DNA from 2 places in the Alteribacillus sp. JSM 102045 genome. Region 1 is predicted to be linked to the other one. Evidence: riboswitches for the same ligand, from Rfam matches in the RefSeq annotation. Region 1 holds a riboswitch; the other holds the start of a gene.
The links. A riboswitch is a leader RNA that binds a small molecule or an ion and turns the genes downstream of it on or off. The one in region 1 is predicted to bind lysine.

Region 1 (6,985 bases):
GTTAATGAAGCCGTTGATCAAGGCGGTATACTTCTAAGCGGCGGTAACAGAGATAGAGCGCATTATGAGCCTACCGTTTTGGAAAGTGTACCTGAGAATGCAAAAATTGTAAAAGAAGAGGTTTTTGGTCCGGTTGTTTTGTTATTTAAAGTGAAGGATTTAGATGAAGCCATCGAACGATCAAATAATGTAAATTACGGGCTGCAAGCTGGCATTTTCACTGCTGATATTAATGCTGCTTTAAAGGCTGCCAAAAAGCTCCATACGGGAGGGGTAATGATAAATGACAGCAGTGACTTCCGTATAGATGCTATGCCTTTTGGCGGAGTTAAAGGGTCTGGACTTGGAAGAGAAGGCGTTGAATTTGCAATTAGAGAAATGTCAGAAGAACGAATTGTTTGTTTTAAAATGACAGAATAATTTTATAGTAGTCCGGAGTGCTATTCTTTATTGAATAGCACATCCTTTTCTCTAGAGACAGAAAGGACAGAAAGGGGTGGCAGGCTTGTTCTCTAAAGAAGAATACCTTACAAGAATGAACCATACGAAACAGAAAATGATGGAATATGGAGTGGAAGTTCTCCTTATTTCTAATCCTTCAAATATGTTTTATCTAACAGGTTACAATGCTTGGTCTTTTTATGTGCATCAAATCTTAGTCGTTATGATTGATGAGGAGCAGCCCATTTGGATAGGTAGAGAAATGGATGCTCACAGTGCAAAAGTAACAACTTGGTTAGATGAAAATCATATCATCCCTTATCCAGATGAATTTGTTCAATCTACCATAAGGCATCCAATGGATTTTGTTGCAAATATATTAAATGAAATAGGCCAGGGCAATCGTAAAATCGGGCTGGAAATGGATGCTTTTTATTTTACAGGTATGTGTTATGAACGAATCACACAAGGGCTTCCAAACGCTGAATTCAGGAATTTCAGCACTTTGGTAAACTGGGTCCGTTTAATTAAATCAGATAATGAAATTGAATGCATGAAAAAAGCAGCGAAAATTTTAGAAAATTCGATGCATGCTGCTTATTATACCGCGGATGTTGGAATGCGTGAAAACGATGTTGCAGCAGCCATTTATCAAGCACAAATTAGTGGAACTGCAGAGTTTGGGGGAGATTATACTTCAATTGTTCCGATGATCCCTACAAGTGAAAACACAGCAAGTCCACACTTAACCTGGACCGATCGAAGGTATAAACATGGAGATTATTTAACTATTGAAATTGCTGGCTGCTATCGCAGATATCACACACCTATGGCAAGAACAATGGCTATAGGAGAAGCTCCAGACAAAGTAAAAGATCTCGCAGAGGTAGTGGTAGAGGGTATTGAAACGACAATGGATGCAATAAAACCAGGTTTGACGGCAGAAGAAGTAGAAAGCATATGGAGCAAAACAATTGCAAAACGAGGCTATTTTAAAGAGTCTAGATTAGGCTATTCTATTGGTTTAAGCTTCCCTCCTGATTGGGGAGAGCATACAGTAAGTTTTCGAAAGGGAGATCGTACGATATTACAGCCAAATATGACTTTTCATTTAATGCCTGGAATATGGCTTGATAATTATGGTGTAGAGATCACGGAGTCTATTAGAATTACCGAAAATGGCTGTGAGACTTTTGCTAATGTTCCAAGAGAACTTTATATAAAAAAACCATCTAATATTTCTACCATGACCCGGGCTCATAAAGAACAAACAGGATCTTAATTACCGTTTTCTGTAGTGGAAAATATCCGCTGCAGATTTTTTAACCTCTTTATAAAGAACAGGCAACGATAGAGGCGCACCTGCACTTAAAATAAGGTGAACAATGTTAAGTGGTTTTTTAAAAGCAAAATACTGTTCAGAAGGACTTTTCCATGTTAGCATGTGATACAAGATCAAAGAGGTTGGAACTTAAGGAGGTGGAGAGGATATTCGTGAGACAAATCTGCCTTGGTACGACCTCGTTTTTAGCAGTAGTTATTTATTTTAGTGAATGTATTTTCCCCTTCGGAATTCCTCACTTTTTCATACAGTTTCTATGGCTTTCTTGTTATTGCTGTTCGCGTTGCAAAATATGAAAGGATCCAATCGTTTTGTAGTATTACTTCTTTTAACTGTAGGAAGTGTACTTTTTTATTTTATCGAATTTCCTTAAAGGAAATGCTGTATAGTTTTGGAGAGAATCTTAATCTTCTTGGATTATTTTTATTGATTCCATTATTCGGTATTCTGATGTCTGAAGCCGGATATCTTCAGGATTTAAAAACAGTCTTAAGAAAAACAGAAGAAAAAAGACAAGCCCTTCCTTACCGCCTCAGTTACGTAATGACTGCTTTTTTAGGATCATTACTTAATTTAGGCTCTATGCCGCTTGTATATAAAATAGGTTCCGAAAGTTTTTCCTGCTTTGAAAATAAGAAATTCGGCCTCACTCTTTTAAGAGGATTCGGCTTTTGCATGCTGTGGTCGCCTTTTTTTGTTAATGTAGGTCTTGTCCTTGTATTGTACAACCTAACCTGGCAGCAAATAGGAGGATATGGCCTCATAGTGGCTGCATTTTTTCCTTCTATTCGTTTTTCAAAAGAAGAATATGTACAAAAACGAATCAGCTTCATTAAATCATTTTGGTAACCAGTCTTTTCCGTTAAAGGGGTTATCATTTTATTTATTATTATTATTGGTCTCTTTTACTATGGAAATGGCATTACCAGCAAATATGTTAATAATAGTTTCTCTACTTGCACTTATTTATCCAGTGGTATGGTCTATTTGTATTGGATTGTTTCGACAGTATTTACAAGCAGCTTATCAGCACGTGTCGGATTCGTTTGATCGTCTAAATAATGAGATTGGCATTTTTATAACTGCAGGATTTTTTGGCCAAGCTCTGGCAAGGAGCAGTGCCGGAAACATTCTGGCTGAAGCCATACTATGGATGTCACAAGGATTAATACCCCTATTTATCGTAATACTCATTTTAAGCGTTATGTTACTTGCATTGGCTGGGGTTCATCCTGTCATTATTATTTTAGGCCTTGGGAACTCATTAACTCCAGAACAATTTGGAGTATCGCCAGCTTTTATGGGTTTATTAATACTGTGTGCTTGGACTTTATCAACGCAGATATCGCCATTTTCAGAATCGATTCTTATGGCATCACACTTAATGAATGAGCGTCCATGGATCGTAGTAAAGAAAAACATATCGTTTGTACTTGTCATATTAATGATATTTACAATTCTCTTAAGTGTTTTTGAATGGATACAAACAAAATAAAATATAGAGAGAGGAAGCATTATGAATCAACAAAGCAATATATGGATAAATTACTTGCTTGTTATTGGTGTCATGGTTTTATGGGGGATCAATGTTGTAGCTTTAAAAGTTTTAGTGGAATACATGTCTCCAGCAAGTATGCAGGCACTTCGCATTATGACTGCTGGTATTGTCATTTTTATTATTATGTCCTATCTTAAGGAGTGGCAGAAACTTTCTAGAAAAGAATTTAAACATATTGCTGTTGCCTCTTTATTTGGAGTCATTGGCCATCATCTTTTTTTAGCATGGGGACTTATGACGACCTCCGCAGTAAATACATCTTTAATTTTAGCGCTAGTACCGTTAACAACGTCGATTCTGGCTATGTTATTACTTGGAGATCCGGTGACAAAGATTCGCTTCTTAGGGGTAATATTAGGTTTTATTGGGGTAAGCATGTTGACTATTGCCGGCTCAGGCAGCCAAGTCAGTGGTTTATCGTCTGGAGATATCCTTGTATTTCTAGGTATGTTTTCTCAAGCAGTAAGTTTTATTTACATAAAAAAAGCCACAACTACACTTCATCCGCGAGTCATGACAGGATTTATGTTTTTTATTGGGTCCATCGGTCTTTTTTTTATCAGTTTGTTTGTGGAACCAGGCGGTATTATCCAATTGTTTACAGCGCCTTTATTTGTGTGGCTGATTTTTTTCGGTTCTGCTGTTTTAGCTACTGCGTTGGGCCATCAGCTTTTCAACAGTTCCATTCAAAAAATTGGGGCTGGGGAGACAGCAGTGTTTAATAATTTGGTTCCTTTTTTTGGTTTGATAAGCTCTGCATTTCTTTTAAAAGAAACTGTTTATCCAGCTCAGCTTACTGGTTTTATTTTTATAGTAGGAGGGGTGCTGCTAGGCACTGGTTATGTTGAACAAAAATGGGATTACAGCCGCCGGAAAGTAAAGGAGAATTAACGTTTTTGTTTTTTTTCTGGTATCGGATCAAATCCGCCCGGATGAAAGGGATGGCATTTGCAGATCCTTACTAAAGTTAAGCAGCCGCCTTTTAATGCACCAAACCGTTTTACAGCCTCCAATCCATATTCCGAACAAGTCGGATAAAAACGACAGGTTGGTGGAGTAAGAGGAGAAATGAATTTCCTATAGAAGGTTATAATGAAAAGTAAAATTTTTTTCAAAAGACGTCACCCCTTTTATTAATCAAAAAGTATCAAAGCTGTGATTAAAAAGAAATGGACTGTTTGCTTCCGCTTTAAAAGAGGAGAAACAGTCCATTTATTATTAGCTTACGAAAAAGGTGGTTTTTGGCCGCAGGGTAGAACGAAGCATGTTCATTTCTTCTTCATTCAAACGCACCATAGGAAGTCTAACATCACCTGAAATGATACCTTGAATTTCCAATGCTGCTTTAACTGGTGCAGGGCTTGGAGCTGCAAACATTGATTTCATAGTTGGAAGCAGTTCTCTATGGCGTTTGGCAGCATATTGTGGATGCCCATTTAAAAAGCTTTGTACCATATCCTGCATTTCATTTCCAATCACATGTGATGATACAGAAACGATCCCAGTTCCTCCAATAGACATTACAGGAAGTGTAAGGCTGTCGTCTCCACTGTATAAAAGGAAATTTTCAGAAGTATTTTCAATGATATAAGCCATAGCATCTAAATCACCGCTGGCCTCTTTTACTGCTGTGATGTTTTCTATCTCTGCCAAACGAATGATGGTCTCCGGAGTTAATCCTGCTGCACTGCGTCCAGGGATGTTGTAAAGCATAACCGGAAGCTGAGTAGACTCGGCCACTTTTTTAAAATGTAAGTACATCCCTTCTTGGGAAGGCTTGCTGTAGTAAGGAGTGACTAGCATAACTGCGTCTATACCGGTTTTTTCCGCTTTTTTTGTTAATTCAATAGAAGCTTTTGTATTGTTGCAGCCAGTACCTGCAATAACTGGAACACGTCCGTTTACAACTTTTACTACATGCTCAAAAAGAGTTAATTTTTCTTCTTTAGATAATGTAGGAGATTCACCTGTAGTTCCAGCAATTACTAAACTGTCTGATCCGTTAGAAATAAGATGATTAACTAACTTTGTCACTGCACTGTAGTCTACTTCTTCTTGATTATCAAATGGTGTTACCATAGCTGTGCTGATTCTTCCAAAATTCATTTTCGATCACCCTCTGTTTAGAGATTTAAGTCTCATTTTGACAAGACAATTTACAGAGGAGGGCCGGTTCTCACCGGAAACATTCATAGTGACAAAAAAACAACAATGAGACGGGCCTCATTGTTGCATGAACGTTCCAGCTATAAACAGAACCGTTTATGCGTGAGATAGCCCTCCATATAGCATAAGCATGCTATATGACAGTTCCGTATTTATTCAATACGAAACCAGCATCCAACTCATGAGAAGTTGTCTGCTTCGGCAAATCCCCCTTTCAGCAACATTCACAGGACCTCATGTTCCTCCTATTGCTTACTAATGGTCATTGCGCCTCTAACCTCACTTCTTATAAAGAAGTAGGAAATGAAATATAAAAATTTTTGTTACTGCAAACTTTACCAGACAATAAATAGAAATGCAATTGATTCATAAAAAATTTGTTTAATTATCTATTAATATTTGTGTTCCCGTGAACGGTGAAATATTAAACATATTTTTATAACCCGTTATCAAAAACTATATCTTTATAGGTTTCATCCATTATCTTATCGACGTAGTATAAATTGTTGATGTGATTTTGCATCTCCTGGCAGTTGCTGTTATTTTTGAAACAAGAAGAGGCATTAGTTTTTGCCATTTTTAATTCATATAACGTGCTCTGCTGCACCTCCTTTAGAGGTTGAAAAGCATCCGGTACATTAGAAGATAAATCATCTGTTTCTTCTAGCATTTGAGTTAATTGTTTTTGAACCCAGTACTCATTAATGTCCTTTCTTTGCACTTCATCGGCAACCTGGCGGACGGATCGGTGAAAATAGGTGAGATATTCTTCATATTCATTTGCTGCCCTTTTAAGATCCTCATCATCTTGTAAGTCTTTTTTTAATTCATAAGAGCTAGGCTCTGTTTTTAACTCTGAATTTTCCGTCTGTTCATCATTGGGAGCATTATTACATGCAGAAACGATCAAACAATAAAAAAGATACAACATTATCTTTTTCAAAAGGGGACCTCCTTTTTTAATGTAATAAAAATCGAATAAAGTGGCATTATGTAGTATGAGACAGAAAAAGAAGAGATTATTCCTAATGATTAAATTATTCCTTTTAAATAAGCATTTTTTTAATAGAATGAAAGCCGTTATAAAAAATTATTTTAATTTACGTTTTATTTGAGAGAGAAAATCCTTTATAATGAGTGGTGGGAATAAACCATGCATGGGGGGCCGTCCAGGTATGTCTCAATTTCAGCAAATTGCATTAGAACTGCCAGAAGAATTATATTCTGAAATTGAGCACCTTACGGAGGAAGAAAAAAATTCTTTCTTTCGTAATGTGTTACAAGAACAGATTAAACAAAGAAAAGCTACGGACTTAGAAAATCAAATGAAACAGGGCTATTTAGAAATGGCTCAAATTAATATGGAGCTCTGCAAGGATTTTGAAAAAGCAGAAGAAGAAGCCTTGCTTACAGGAGAACGGCTCATTATTTCTAAAGAATAGGATGAATAATTAGTTCCTATTCGGCATATCCTGTTA
Region 2 (6,985 bases), on a different contig from region 1:
GGTATACTTTCTCAAGTTCACCGCCATAAATGCAAACCCTAACTCATTTTCTACTTTTTCCTTGCCTCTCACCGACATTCGAGTGAAACGCAAATTAGCCTTCAAAAATCCGAAGACTGGCTCGACATCTATCTTACGCTTACCATAGATTTCACCCGTTTTCGTTTCCGAAAGCTTTTCTCTCATATATGCTTTTTGGCTTTTTGGTTTTCCCATTTTTCATTGTAATAAACTTTTCGATTCTTTCCTTCCTTTGCCTTCGTACATTGGGCTCGTAATGGACAACCGGAACAGTCTTCACATTCATAGACCTTAAATGTTCGTTGAAATCCTGCTTTATCCGTTCGGTTTGACATATAGCGAAAGCAGTGTTTTCCCATTTGGACAGGTCAATGAATCGTCTTCTTGATCATAGTTGGCCACGTTAAAAGGATCTTTCTTATATTTCTTTTTCTTCTCTTTACGATACAAGTTGTACGTGATGAGTGGCGTACGTTTTCGATGGTTTAGAATATCTTCATAATTCTGTTCACTGCCATAACCGGCGTCAGCGACAATGTACGTTGGCAACTGAAAAAAGCCTTTCTCAATCTTATTTAGAAATGGGATGAACGTTCGTGGAACCGGCTTTGAGTTGACCATTTCTCATATAGTCATCTTTCATTCGCATAAAAGTGGCATCATGATCCGTTTTAGAATAACTATTGCGATCCCCAAATATAGCCATGTCTTTTTGGTATTTTTGTTTACGCACTGCCAAACAAACGTAAACTTATTGGCATTCGCTTCAATGTTGGTACCATCAATAAAAATCGCTTCTTCCTCAATCAATTTTTCCTGTACAAGCTGACAACGAAATTGGACAAAGCACTGACGCAGGAGCTCTTTAACCTGTGGATGGACACGAAAACGATTAATCGTACGGTAACTTGGTTCATACCCTTGAGCTAACCACATCATACGTACACTATCTTTCAATAATCCTTCAATCTTTCTACCAGAGAAAACGGATTGCGTATAAGCGCATAAAATTACCTTCATCATCATTCGCGGATGATAAGCCGGACAGCCTGTTTTACGCAAAAATCCAGTGAATGCTTCATCCGGAATACTCTCTACGACATCGTTGACGGCATAGCCTATATCATTTTCTTGAAGTTTTATTTCTAAATCTAACGGCAAAATGACTTGATTCAATGTTTAAACATAAGGATACCTCCGATACTGTTTTTGTGTGGTTGCTTTAACTTTATCAGAAGGTATCCTTTTTGCGTACTTCATTTTAGAATTTTATTAAAAAAAAGAGTGGTACTCACCAACGTATTGGCGAGTACCACTCTTTTTAATTACTGGGTTTTGTCCCGGTCCCATTTTTATTCTAAAAGAGAACTAGGGAGATCGTGTTTCCTGCCCACCGCGTAGAAGGAAATCAATCAGACTCCCTGCAATCATCCCAAAAAAGATATCTGTGATATCCAAGATCTCTCCAGCAATTCCATATAATAAACCGATGCCGCCAAAAATAATAGTATAACGGACTCTCATTAAAGTATTGAAATAAGGAAAGGATGCTTGCAAACTTTCTAAAAAAAATGGAGAAAAATAGACGGCTACAATTATAATAACAACGATAATAAATAAGACTTCCATAATTCATGCCCCCCACAAAATGTAAATGACGTGTCACATACCTTACTTTCTCTTTTTCCGTTCTATCCCTTTCTTAAACAGTATAAAAATAAAAAAACGCCCAAAGCATTAATGAGCTTTGGGCTATTATATGACAATTGAATATATATTATCCTTTATTTTCGGCGGCTATCGGTTTGTTGTTTATTTTAAAGAAAAGAGCAATAATTACAGTTATGAGAACGGCTGCGGCCAGGCCTGCAAGAGTACTTCCGGTTGCTCCGAGGATAAGATAACCAGCAAATGCTCCAACTGCAGAGAATACAGCGTAAGGAAGCTGAGTAATAACGTGATCGATATGATGACTTCCGGCCCCTGTAGAGGACAAAATAGTCGTGTCAGAAATAGGGGAGCAGTGATCACCCAAAATGGAACCTGCTAATACTGCTGCAAGCATTGGCAGAATTAAAGAAATATCCAAAGCCGCTGCTATTTCACCAGCAATAGGAAGTAAAATGGAAAATGTACCCCACGATGTGCCGGTAGAAAATGCCATAAATCCTGCTAGTAAAAACAGAAGGGCAGGAAGCAGGAATAAGGGAATAGTTCCATCGATGAAGTCCGCTAAATATTGGCCAGTGCCTAATTCATCAATAATACTTACAATAATCCAAGCGAGAATTAAAATATATATCGCAGGGAGCATCGATTGAATCCCAGCAAAAATAGTTTTCATAAAGCTATTAGCAGCGGGACGCTTTGTGAAAGTGAGCAGCACAGTGACACCAAGGCCAATTAACCCACCGTAAACGAGAGAGCTTGCTACGTCGGTTTCTGCAAAGACCGATAAAGCTGTCACTTTATCAGCTGTTTGAGCGCCTGTTACAATCATAAAGACAATAGTACTGACAATAAGTACTAGTATGGGTATGATTAAATCACGTACTTTTCCTTTGTGTTCATCGAGCTGTTGGGATTGTTCACCAGGGACACCCGAACGATCTGGGTCAAGTACTTGACTATGCAGGATCGCACGTTTTTCATGAGTACGCATCGGCCCAAAATCTAGTTTCCAAACAATAACGAGAAAGACGAATAATAGGGCAGTCATAGCATAAAAGTTCATAGGTACCATATAAAGGAAAGCTTGAAGGCCACCATATTGTGTCTGTCCGTGACTTCTGAGAATATCGGCAATGATTGTAATAATATAGGCTCCCCAGCTGGACAGCGGAGCAATGACACAAACTGGAGCGGCAACAGAATCGACGATATAAGCAAGCTTGGCTCGTGAGATTTGATGCCTGTCTGTTAGCGGTCGGCTTACCTGACCGACTGTTAAACTGTTAAAATAATCATCAATAAAAACAAGGATACCAAATAGCAAGGTTACAAGCTGAGCTCCAATCCTCGTTTTCACACGTTTTAATGCCCACTCTCCAAAAGCTCGGCTTCCACCTGAAAAACTTATTAGAGCTGCCATTACGCCGAGAATCAATAAAAAGAAAATAATGTATAATTCCCAGTCATTAATAGCTCCTTCTACTACAAAAATGCCGGCAAATATTTCCAAAATAAGGGCAGCTCCTTCGGTGACGGACCAATCGCTGAGAATTAGCGCACCGATAATAATCCCAACGCCTAGAGAAGGAAGAACCTTTCTTGTCGCAATAATCATTAATAAAGCGATAATGGGAGGAAGCAGCGACAGAATCGACGGCTCATTCATAATAGCTAATCTCCTTTCTATTTCATTATTTATTCTAAAGCTTATGCAAAAAACCTGCCTGGATTCCATCGCCAGGCAGGTTATAACGGTATCCCGTTTCATAGTAGTCCTCCACGACGAATGCATCGTGACAGTCTTGCACTTGTTTAATGCAAGCCCAGCCGGTAAGATATGACGACCTTTTCCGGCTTCGGCAAATGAACCTTTCCATCTCTGATCGTCGAAGTCATCTCCCAGATCGTACTCATTTCATTCGCGCCTCTACCTCATCAAGCGGGATGAGGTTATATTTACTTTTTGATAATAGCAGCTAAGCTTTTCTAATAACCACGGGAAATTATATCAGCAGTAAGCACAGAAGGCAACTTGTTTTTTAATGCCATTTATTAGGTTCGTGCAGAGGACTTTAATATAAATTTTTCAATAGCCTGGGCAACTCCGTCATTATCATGGTGGGTCGTTTCATGGGTTGCTACTCTTTTTACATCTACTTCGGCATTACCCATAGCAATACTTGTCGCCGCAGCATTAAATAGCGGGAGGTCATTATAATTATCCCCTATTGCAAAAGTTGAACCTATATTTAAACCTGCGTGCTCTACGATGTGCAGAAGTCCTTTGCCTTTTTGGGTATCAGGATGCATAATTTCCAGATTATCACGGCCTGAAGAGGTGATAAGTATATTATGTTTATCTCCCCAGGCCTTCCGGCAAGTCTCAAGTTTCTGTTCAAGCATAGAGACAATTAGAAATTTGTAAACGGTAAGATCCTGCTTAACAATCATAATTGGAGAGCTTAGCTCTTTCATATTTGCTTGTCTGTGGTGTCCGTCTGCCCTGCGGCGGATTGCTTCTTTCATTTCTTCTCCGCCTTCTTTATCCTGTGTATATATTTCCAAGTCATTCATAAAAAACTCTCGAGATCGTGAAGGGGAGAATAATCCTTTATCGGTATAAATGTGAAAGTAATATTCGTTTTCATTCAGCCATTCTATCAAATTGGCCGATTCCTCCTGTCCCATATAGGATTCTTGAATAGCTTCTCCTTCCCAAAATACTCTGGCTCCATTTAAAGAAACGACTCCATCTGGCGTTATATTGACGTCTCCTAGTAAACGATTTACGTCCGGCAGCCCCCGTCCAGTTGCAATGATAACTTTATGTCCTTGTGCTTGAAGTGCTCGGAGTGCTTGTGCATTTTTTTCTGATATAAACCCTTCTGAGTTTAAAAGGGTCCCGTCCATGTCGATTGCTACTACATTCATGGTTGTCACCTCAGTTTAAGTCTGTATTAAATTAAGTTCTTTTGCTAGTACCTCAGCTTTTAAGAAAGAGTTTTTTCTACCAAAAACGAGAATATTATGTACTTTTTTTCTCATTTACATTAGGGTAACACGAATTGAACTAGAAGAGGTAGTTTACTTTTCTTTTGTATGGACGTTATTTCTCTTCTTATATAATAACGTTAGGTGAAAAAGGAAAATGTTTGCTCGTATATCCTGAACAAGAGGGTTCAGGGTTTTTACAGGAGCAGATACTACCCCTGCTACGAGTCTCTTTTGAATATGGAAGTAATTTGGAAATGATTTGTGGCTGTTTTACTTGTGACTGGTAAGTTGAAGGTGCAATAGTGGAAATTTATCGCATTAATTGGTGATATAAGAAGAATTCTTCTGAAAATGCAGAAACCGAATGGCAGATTTTTTTAAGAAAACGAAGACATGACTATTGATAATATTATGGAAGCTATTAAGAAACGGTTAGAATAAAGAAGAAAGGAAGATGCGAAATCGCTAAAGAAGAATGTATTCCATTTGGATGGCATTACATTTAACAATGCATTACTTAGTATTTTGGTATATTTGGAAGATTTTTAGAAGGAGTCCTGAAAGTCCATAAAAAAACACTGCAGCCATTAGGCCGCAGTTCAATATCTTATTTCATATAAGAATTTTCATAAAAAGTCAATTTTGGATATTTGTCTTTTGTCATATTCATTTGAAATTCGTTATCGAACAAAGCGACAATTCTTCCATCTCTGTCTAACGCCAAGTTTTTCTGGCGCTTTTTAAAAGTTTCTAATTCCTCTGGCTCTCCATTTACCCATCGTGCAATGGAAAAAGGAAGCTTTTCTAGACGAATATCCGCATTATATTCATTTTTTAAACGATATTCCATAACTTCAAATTGTAAAACCCCTACAACGCCAATAATCTGCTGTTCTGGGTATTTGTTGTATGTTTGAAATAATTGCACAGCACCTTCTTCAGTCAGTTGCTGTAAGCCTTTTTCAAACGATTTGTGTTTCATGGCATCTTTCACCGATATAGCTGCAAAATGTTCTGGAGAGAAGTGGGGCATTTCATCGAATTGAAAATCGCTGCCATCAGCAAGTGTATCTCCGATTCGAAAGGTCCCCGGGTCGTACAAGCCAATAATATCTCCAGCATAGGCTTCTTTTACAATATTACGATCCTGGGCTAAAAATTGAGTAGGCTGTGCCAAACGCATTGTTTTGTTAAGACGGACATGGTTTACTTGCATACCTTGTGTGTATTTCCCGGAAGTGATACGTAAAAAAGCTATACGATCACGATGTTTCGGGTTCATGTTTGCTTGAATTTTAAACACAAAACCAGAAAACGTTTTTTGTACCGGTTCAATAAAACCTTGGTCACTGTCTCGGCCTACAGGTGTTGGGGCCAAATTTAAAAAGTGTTCTAAAAAATTCTGGACCCCGAAATTAGAGATCGCACTTCCAAAAAACACAGGAGTTAATTCGCCGTTTTTAATTTTAGGTTCATCGTAGGGATCACCAGCTACGTCCAAGAGCTCCATTTCTTCTCTAAATTGGGAAAGTAAAGACGGATCAATTATTTCATCAAGCATTGGATCATCCGGACCAATCGTTTGCTTAATCTCAACATGAGATGGGTTATCTGCGTTATATAATTCTACTTTTTTTGAGTGACGGTCATAAATACCATAAAAGTCCATTCCCATCCCGATTGGCCAATTCATAGGGTAGGAACGGATCCCAAGTAAGTTTTCCATTTCTTCCATTAATTCAAATGGATCTCTTCCTTGCCGGTCTAATTTATTAATAAATGTAAATATAGGAATACCCCGCATGCTGCAAACCTTAAATAGTTTTTTTGTCTGAGCCTCTACCCCTTTTGCTGCATCAATAAGCATCGTAGCAGAGTCAGCAGCTGTTAGAGTACGATAGGTGTCTTCACTAAAATCCTCGTGCCCAGGAGTGTCTAGTATATTGATTTGATGATCTTTATAATGGAACTCCATTACAGAGCTGGTAACTGAAATACCGCGCTGTTTTTCAATTTCCATCCAGTCACTCGTGGCGTGCTTCGTGTTTTTCTTACCCTTTACTGTTCCAGCCTCGTGTATGGCCCCTCCAAAATAAAGAAGCTTTTCAGTTAAAGTGGTTTTCCCGGCGTCAGGGTGAGATATAATGGCAAACGTTTTTCGAGATTGTATTTCTTCCTCAAGCTTACTCATCTATAGATTCCTTTCTCTTACATAATCAATCACTTTCAACCCTTTCATCATAAACGATTCACCGCTTATACACAAATAAATCTGTCAGCTGGAGCCGACAGATTTAAA

Region 2: another riboswitch for lysine. It lies ahead of ACE1TI_RS15330 (Na+/H+ antiporter NhaC family protein); the one in region 1 lies ahead of dapA (4-hydroxy-tetrahydrodipicolinate synthase).

The regions. Positions count from the first base shown of each region.
Region 1 covers NZ_JBHFQG010000047.1:3,512-10,496, forward strand. The annotation lists gene ACE1TI_RS19575 (aldehyde dehydrogenase family protein) at 1-420, shown strand, start outside; gene ACE1TI_RS19580 (M24 family metallopeptidase) at 506-1,723, shown strand; gene ACE1TI_RS19585 (hypothetical protein) at 2,210-2,632, shown strand; gene ACE1TI_RS19590 (hypothetical protein) at 2,592-3,278, shown strand; gene ACE1TI_RS19595 (DMT family transporter) at 3,300-4,232, shown strand; gene yidD (membrane protein insertion efficiency factor YidD) at 4,229-4,456, opposite strand; gene dapA (4-hydroxy-tetrahydrodipicolinate synthase) at 4,560-5,447, opposite strand; lysine riboswitch at 5,608-5,791, opposite strand; gene ACE1TI_RS19610 (hypothetical protein) at 5,944-6,450, opposite strand; gene ACE1TI_RS19615 (hypothetical protein) at 6,683-6,949, shown strand.
Region 2 covers NZ_JBHFQG010000025.1:19,844-26,828, forward strand. The annotation lists partial or broken gene ACE1TI_RS15320 (transposase) at 1-1,197, opposite strand, end outside; gene ACE1TI_RS15325 (hypothetical protein) at 1,390-1,650, opposite strand; gene ACE1TI_RS15330 (Na+/H+ antiporter NhaC family protein) at 1,799-3,358, opposite strand; lysine riboswitch at 3,455-3,630, opposite strand; gene ACE1TI_RS15335 (Cof-type HAD-IIB family hydrolase) at 3,745-4,623, opposite strand; purine riboswitch at 4,829-4,927, shown strand; gene ACE1TI_RS15340 (peptide chain release factor 3) at 5,294-6,877, opposite strand.